Regions from separate parts of the Peribacillus sp. CSMR9 genome, predicted to be linked through region 1. Evidence: riboswitches for the same ligand, from Rfam matches in the RefSeq annotation. Region 1 holds a riboswitch; the other holds the start of a gene.
The links. A riboswitch is a leader RNA that binds a small molecule or an ion and turns the genes downstream of it on or off. The one in region 1 is predicted to bind S-adenosylmethionine.
Positions count from the first base shown of each region.

Region 1 (4,441 bases):
AAAGAACCTGATATCGCTGAAAGCGCTTATATTGCTGAAAACGCTGTCGTGACAGGTGATGTGAAAATTGGTGAAGAATCGTCAATTTGGTTCAATTCCGTCATACGCGGCGATGTATCCCCAACCATCATTGGGAACAAAGTCAGTATACAGGATAACAGCGTTCTGCACCAAAGCCCAAATAATCCATTGATCATCGAGGATGAAGTAACCATTGGCCATCAGGTCACTTTACATAGCTGTAAAATCCGAAAAGGAGCTTTGATCGGCATGGGCTCGATTGTGCTTGATGCAGCGGAAATCGGCGAAGGGGCTTTTATAGGTGCAGGCAGTCTCGTTCCCCAAGGCAAAGTCATTCCACCGAACATGTTGGCATTCGGACGCCCAGCTAAGGTCATTCGTGAAATCAACGAAGAAGACCGTCAGGATATGGAACGTATCGTACGCGAATATGCTGAAAAAGGGCAATACTACAAAACGGCAGAACGTATAAAATAAACTGAATATAGCGGGAACTTATAGGTACGCACCAAACTTACGAACTCACGAGTATATGAGCCAAATTCACGAGTAAATGAACCAATCTCACGAGTATTCGCACTAATCTCACGAGTAAACGAGCCAAACTCACGAGTATTCGCACTAAACTCACGAGTATTCGCACTAAACTCACGAGTATTCGCACCAAACTCACGAGTAAACGAGCCAAACTCACCAGTATTCGCACTAAACTCACGAGTAAACGAGCCAATCTCACGAGTAAACGCCCATTCTCATGAGTATACGCACCAAACTCACGAGTAAACGCACTAATCTCACGAGTATATGCACGTGAGTGGATTTCTATGGGATTTCTTGAATTATTCCCTCTGACGGCAAAATAAATCAATAAAAAAAGGTGTCCGCTATAAGCGGGACACCTTTTCATTTATTGATTATGCTTGTGCTTTTAATGTTTCTGCTTTATCTGTGCGTTCCCATGGAAGATCGACATCTGTACGGCCAAAGTGTCCGTATGCAGCTGTTTGTTTGTAAATCGGGCGACGAAGATCAAGCATTTTGATGATACCGGCTGGACGAAGGTCGAAGTTAGCGCGAACTAGGTCAACAAGGACTTCTTCGCTAACAGTACCAGTTCCGAACGTATCAATCGAGATCGATACAGGCTCTGCCACACCAATTGCGTATGCCAATTGAACTTCCGCTTTGTCAGCAAGGCCAGCTGCCACGATGTTTTTCGCAACGTAACGAGCAGCATATGCCGCAGAACGGTCAACTTTAGTAGCATCCTTACCAGAGAATGCACCGCCGCCGTGACGAGCGTATCCGCCATACGTATCAACGATGATTTTACGTCCAGTAAGACCAGCATCCCCTTGAGGTCCGCCAATTACGAAACGGCCAGTCGGGTTGATGAAGTACTTAGTTTCAGCATCGATCAATTCAGCTGGAACAACTGCTTTGATCACATGTTCTTTTAAATCTGCTTGAATTTGTTCAAGCGTAATTTCTGCATCATGCTGTGTAGAGATAACGATCGTATCTACACGTACAGGACGGTTATTCTCATCATACTCCACAGTTACCTGTGTTTTACCATCAGGGCGTAAGTAAGCAAGCGTTTCATCTTTACGAACTTGAGCCAGGCGGAATGAAAGTTTATGTGCCAATGAGATCGGAAGCGGCATAAGCTCTTCAGTTTCATTACAGGCAAATCCGAACATAAGACCTTGGTCCCCTGCACCGATTGCATCGATTTCTTCCTCTGACATGTTTCCTTCACGAGCTTCCAATGCTTTATCGACGCCAGCTGCGATATCGGCAGACTGCTCATCAATTGAACTTAATACAGCACAAGTTTCAGCATCGAAACCGTATTTCGCACGTGTGTAGCCAATTCCTGCAATCGTATCACGAACGATACGCGGAATATCCACGTAAGCGGATGTTGTAATTTCTCCAGCAACAAGTACAAGACCTGTTGTTACACTTGTTTCGCACGCAACACGTGCATTTGCATCCTTAGCAAGGATAGCATCTAAAATGGAATCTGAAATCTGATCACAAATCTTGTCCGGATGGCCCTCTGTAACAGATTCAGAAGTAAATAGACGTTTCTTTGACATCATATTTCCTCCTTGGAAGTTAGTATGTTGTAGGCATAAGCCTGATTTTTTACGGAACTCGTTTCCCTCATTAGTTTCAACTATAGACACAGAATTACTTATTAAAAACACAAAAACCTTCCCTGGCAAATGAGGAAAGGTTTAAAATTCTGTCTTCTATCCTTTCACTCTTATCGTTCAAGGGTTTTTTACCTTGCTCAGGTTAGCACCATCACCACTATTCCTTGAAGAACCATCGCTTTATTTTCGGCGATCGATCTTGGAGTCAAGTTCAATATGGCAGGTTGCTGGGTTTCAAAGGGCCTGTCCCTCCACCAACTCGGGATAAGAGAATCCGTACAATTTAAGATATTATCGTATCTGGTTGGAATTTGTCAATGCTTTTCTAAAAAAGAACATTTCCCCCAGAATGGCGTTCACGTGAAAATACGTGTTGGTTCAACGTCTTTAAAGGGTTTCCAAGCCGGGGCGAATAGAAATAATGAAAATTGCCATTAATAATAGAACATTGAGAACAAGAATTGGAAAGGCATCATGATTTACCATTCAAAATTAAGATGCTTCCATGAAAGTATATGCGATCATCCTGACTCGGTTCCTTCCCATTTAAATTGATTAATGCGGCCAGTTGAAAATTATCACAAAAAAAAATAAATAGTATAGACTATTTAAATGAATGTGTTATACTAATTGTAATATAAAAACTTAAACAAAGGAAGGTACCTCATATATGAATTCTGTAGATGTTTCTAATGAGTTACACCAATTATTAACAGGAAACAATGTTCAAACTCAACTTTCAGTTCCTCAATTGGTTGAAAAGGTATTGAGCAGAAACGAAGGCGTTTTAACATCAACTGGCGCAGTAAAAGCTGAAACCGGCAAATATACTGGTCGTTCACCTAAAGATAAATATATCGTGGAAGAAGCATCTGTTAAAGATAAAGTCGATTGGGGTTCAGTGAACCGGCCAATTTCCGAAGATGTGTTCAATAAACTATATAATAAAGTAGTTGACTACCTAAAAGCAAAAGAAGAGATTTTTGTTTTCAAAGGTTTCGCTGGTGCAGACGAATCATCACGCCTTCCTATCCAAGTTGTTAATGAATATGCTTGGCATAATCTTTTCGCCCATACTTTGTTCATCCGTCCAAACGAAGAGGAACTAAGAGGTCACGAATCAGAATTCACAATACTTTCGGCACCTAATTTCAAAGCAGATCCAGAAGTGGACGGAACTTCTTCTGAAACTTTCATCATCGTTTCATTTGAACGCCGCACCATCCTTATCGGCGGAACGGAATATGCAGGAGAAATGAAAAAATCGATCTTCTCGATCATGAACTACTTACTTCCAGAGGCTGGAATCCTTCCAATGCATTGCTCTGCTAACGTAGGACGTGAAGGGGACGTCGCTTTATTCTTCGGACTGTCCGGTACAGGTAAAACAACGTTATCCGCAGACACTAATCGTAAACTGATTGGCGATGACGAGCACGGCTGGTCTTCTAACGGTGTATTCAACATCGAAGGCGGCTGCTATGCGAAAACGATCAACCTTTCACGCGAAAAAGAACCACAAATTTTCGATGCGATCCGTTTCGGTGCCGTATTGGAAAACGTAGTTGTTGATCCTGAAACACGTGAAGCGAACTATGATGATAGTTCATTAACAGAAAACACTCGTGCTGCATACCAAATGCAAGCGATCGATAACATCGTGAGCCCAAGTATCGCAGGACACCCAAATACAATCATTTTCTTAACAGCTGATGCTTCAGGCGTACTGCCTCCAATCAGCAAGCTTTCCAAGGAACAGGCAATGTTCCATTTCCTAAGTGGGTACACAAGTAAATTGGCTGGTACTGAAAGAGGAGTAACTTCACCGGAAGCTACATTTTCAACATGTTTCGGTTCACCATTCTTACCGCTTCCCGCTACACGCTATGCTGAAATGCTTGGAGATAAAATTGACGAGCACAACGCAAAAGTATACCTTGTCAACACTGGATGGACTGGCGGTGCATACGGAACTGGCAGCCGTATGAAACTTGCTTACACTCGCGCGATGGTACAAGCGGCACTTGAAGGCGAATTAGCAAATATCGAGACAATTAAAGACGATATCTTTGGTTTGGATATTCCACTTCATGTTCCTGGTGTTCCTGATGAAGTGCTTCAACCAATCAAGACTTGGGAAGATTCTGCTGCATATACACAAGCAGCTACAGCTCTTGCTGCCCAATTCCGTGCAAACTTTAAAAAATTCGGAAGCGTTCCAAGTGAAATCGAAGAACTTGGCGGCCCGACGGCAT
Region 1 covers NZ_JAOPHO010000041.1:21,160-25,600, reverse strand. Annotated here, with positions in the region: gene N9I19_RS16775 (gamma carbonic anhydrase) at 1-498, shown strand, start outside; gene metK (methionine adenosyltransferase) at 936-2,129, opposite strand; SAM riboswitch class I at 2,294-2,457, opposite strand; gene pckA (phosphoenolpyruvate carboxykinase (ATP)) at 2,857-4,441, shown strand, end outside.

Region 2 (4,441 bases), on a different contig from region 1:
TTGTTCTATCAAATCATTTATTGGTTTAATCCCCTTGTTTGGCTTGCTTTTAGAGAAATGAGATTGGATCGGGAAATCGCATGTGATACATCTGTTTTACAGTTACTTGATGATAACTCTTTTAGTGAATATGGAAATACTATCATTAATTTTTTGGATCTTTCAAAACGGTCAAGTAATCTACAGTTAGTGACACAATTAAACGGTTCCAAGCTTCAAATCAAAAAACGAATTGAACAAATTTCTGCCTATAAGCATTCCACAAAAAAATCGATAAGAAAAAGCGTCTTTATTTATGTGTTGGCCAGTATCATTTTGACAATCCAATTACCTTTCGTTTTCGCATTTGCGACGGAAAAAGACCGATACTATTTTAAAAATGACAGAGTAGTTTATGAGGATTTACATCAATTCTTTAAAGGGTATGAAGGAAGCTTTGTTTTATATGATCATAACGCACAGCAATATCGCATTTATAATGAAGAGAAAAGTACTTTGCGGGTATCACCCGATTCCACATACAAAATCTATAGTGCCTTATTTGCACTAGAATCAAATGTGATATCACCCGAAGAATCCACTCTTTCCTGGGATGGGAATGAGCAACCCTATGAAGCTTGGAATAAGGATCAGGATGTCTCATCCGCTTTACAAAATTCGGTAAACTGGTATTTCCAAGAATTAGATCGCAGAACGGGATTTGAAACAATACAATCCAATCTGCAAGCGATAAACTATGGAAATTCCGATGTATCTGGGGAATTGGGTGAATTCTGGCTCGAATCCTCATTGAAAATTTCTCCAGTCGAGCAAGTCCAACTGCTGAAAGCCTTTTATTACAATCAATTGCGATATAAGGAAATGCATATCCAAGCTGTGAAGGACGCCCTGCTCTTAGAAAAGAATGAGGAAGCTCGCCTATCAGGAAAAACAGGTACAGGAACAGTGAATGGAAAAAACATCAATGGTTGGTTTATCGGGTATGTAGAGACGAAGAACGATACTTATTTCTTTGCTACCAATATACAAAATGAAGATGATTCATCTGGAAGCAAGGCGGGAGAAATTACTTTATCAATTTTAAAAGATTTAGGAATCTATAAAGAAAATGGAGGGGAGAAAAATGGAGAAAAACATTCCTAGCATATCAGAATCAGAATGGGAAATCATGAACGTGCTTTGGGATAAAGCCCCTCAAACAGCAAATGACATCATAGTTTCCTTACAGGAGAGTACCGATTGGAAGCCGAAAACCATACGCACTCTTCTCGATCGATTGGTTCAAAAAGATGTAGTAGGTGTCGATAAAAATCTAAGAATTTACACCTTTTACCCGCTCTATACACAGGAAGAGTGCCAGCGTGCCGAGACCGAATCATTTATCAACCGTATCTATGGAGGTACCCTGAAATCCATGCTTGTCCAATTCATTCAGGAAGATGCCCTATCTGATGATGATATCAATGAACTACGCTTTATTTTAAATAAAACACCTAAAAAATAATACTATAAAAAAGCGATTTGGGATTTTTCCAAATCGCTTTTTTCGGTCGAAATCGAAATAGCCGCGGACATATTTCCCATGTAATTATCTGCGTAGTTTGATACGAAAAAAATCAGAACTTTCGTCTTAATAATAGTTATGCATGAATTTAATTCAATAGATGTTTTTTATCACGCTTCTTGATAGTGAAGGCTTCTGCAGGGCCTGGAACAAGCAATCGTAAGGGCTACAGGAATAAAACATTTAACACAATCATCCGCAAATTCAAATTAATTGAACAATTTTTTGATTGACACTACCATATGGTCATGATAAGATCACTCTCATACTATATTTACTGAATTTAAAATATTTCGTTTAATTGAATATAATGTTTGACTCTTATCAAGAGAGGTGGAGGGACTGTGCCCTGTGAAGCCCGGCAACCGTCAGTTAATTAACTGATATGGTGCCAATTCCTGCAAAGCAATGTGCTTTGGAAGATGAGAGAAAGGATTGTTTAACCAACCTTTCTACTCATGTGTAGAAAGGTTTTTTTGAGGAGAAAAAACTTTCCTTTCCCCTACAAACTAACATACTAAGAGCTGCTGCCAGCATTAATTTCAGGTATTACAGTTACAACAATCCTTCTAGTTGGTTGCTGGGGCTGGTGCAGGTGGTTTAGGTAATTTGTTATATCTTGAAGGGTTTCAGCTCAATAATAATGATGTTTAGTCATTGTGTTTTATTCAATTTATAGGTGATATATGTACAACAAAAATAGATAAACGATAAGGGAGAAATGAATTATGAAAAAGTGGATATCAACTTTAGCAGTTTCCTCAGCATTAGTATTAAGTTTAGCAGCTTGCGGTACGACTAACAGCGGATCAGATTCTTCAGACAAAGAAAAGAAAATCCTTGTGGGTGCATCAAACATTCCACATGCTGAAATTTTAGAAGAGGCAAAGCCATTATTAAAGGAAAAGGGAATTGATTTAGAAATTAAAACATTCCAAGATTATATTATTCCGAACACAGCGTTAGCTGATAAAGAGATTGATGCAAATTATTTCCAACACGTTCCATATCTTAAATCAGTGTTAAAAGAGAATCCAGACTATGACTTTGTAAATGCGGGTGCTATTCATATTGAGCCAATCGGCATTTACTCTAAAAAGTATGATAGCTTAAAAGATCTTCCAAAAAACGGTACAGTTATTATGCGTAATGCTGTAGCTGAACAAGGACGTATTCTATCTATTTTTGAAAAAGAAGGCGTTATTAAGCTAAAAGAAGGCATCAATAAAACAGAAGCTACGATTAATGATATTGTAGAAAATCCTAAAAACTTAACTTTTAATGCAGATATAGAAGGTGGCCTATTACCTCAAATTTATAATAACAACGAAGGTGATGCGGTTGTTATTAATGCGAACTATGCGTTAGATGCAGGGCTAGATCCGCTTAAAGACCCAATCGCTGTTGAATCGGGTGAAGATAATCCATATGCAAACATTATCACTGTACGTAAGGGCGATGAAAATAAAGAGACAGTAAAAGCGTTAGTAGAAGTACTTCGCTCTAAAGAAATACAAGACTTCATTACTAAAAAATATAAAGGTGCAGTCATACCTGTATCTAAATAAAACACCCTTTCATGAACTATACCCCGAATAATGGACACTTCGAAAAAGGTCCATTACTCGGGGTTCTTCTATGTCTATACACTAGAAAAGCAAAAAATCAGTTTACAAAAAGCAGCTTAATAGAAGCTACAAAAAAACTTAAAGCGTAAATTTCTTAAACATAAATACTTAACTAAACTCAAATTCTTAAGGAGGAAGCCCTACTATGAATTTTAAAATGCAAAACAAACAAAATCAACTAATTGAGAGAATTACGGATCAACATCTAGTTATTCTGTGTGGATATTGCCGTCGTCACGGTCAATCCTCTCCATGTCAAAAGAAACTAAGAAAATCGTGATAATATGCAATCCAAAAGTGATATAAAGATTACATAAAATATTGTATAAGATATACCAATCATTCAATATTTGTAAGTAGTCATATCCAGTCGACACCGACGTATGTAATCACCGAAAAGCCTTTCCCATGAAAGAAATTAAAAGAATCCTTTGATAAGAAAGAAAATAGATGGGAAGAATAACATTAACTGTTGTTCCTTTATTCATTTCACTTTCAATAACTATCTTTCCTTGATGTGCTTTCACAATTTCATAGCAGATCATTAACCCTAAGCCAACCCCTTTTTCTTTGATACTATAAAAAGGTTCTCCAAGATATGGGATACGTTCTCTTGGAATCCCACATCCTTGATCGATAAAACAAATACTTACTTGATGACTATCAAGTGTATCGATTTGAACCAAAATTTCTCCTCCCGTTGACATCGCTTCAATTGCATTTTCTAAGATATTGATAAACACTTGTTTTATTTGGTTTCCTTCACAAGGTATGTAGGGAATTTCTGATTTAAGCTCTGTTCTGATCTGTATATTTTTCATCATTGCTTGAGGTTGCAATAGCGTTATAACTTGTTCTGCTAACATGCTCAAATTATTGAGTTGAACCTTTACTGCTTGTGGTTTAGCTACTATCATAAATCTATTTGTGATTACTTCTATTTGTTCAATTTCTGATGATATTACATCTATGTACCACTGATTTTCTTTATTTTTCATTGATTGTATTAGTTGTATAAATCCTTTAATAGTTGTTAGTGGATTTCGAATTTCATGAGCTATTGCTGTAGCTAATTTTCCTACCACATCAAGCTTCTCTGATTTTCGCAGTAATTCTTCTGTTTTTAAACGTTCAGTGATATCTCGAGAAATAACCATAGCAACCTCTTTTTCACCTAATCTAAAGATATCGATGATTAACTCAGTATCTATTTTCTCCTCAATTTTAAAAACATATTCATCTCGGAAAG
Region 2 covers NZ_JAOPHO010000089.1:4,358-8,798, forward strand. Annotated here, with positions in the region: gene N9I19_RS22305 (BlaR1 family beta-lactam sensor/signal transducer) at 1-1,143, shown strand, start outside; gene blaI (penicillinase repressor BlaI) at 1,124-1,504, shown strand; SAM riboswitch class I at 1,883-1,993, shown strand; partial or broken gene N9I19_RS22315 (ABC transporter permease) at 2,086-2,215, shown strand; gene N9I19_RS22320 (MetQ/NlpA family ABC transporter substrate-binding protein) at 2,293-3,132, shown strand; partial or broken gene N9I19_RS22325 (ATP-binding protein) at 3,582-4,441, opposite strand, start outside.
Region 2: another riboswitch for S-adenosylmethionine. It lies ahead of N9I19_RS22315 (ABC transporter permease); the one in region 1 lies ahead of metK (methionine adenosyltransferase).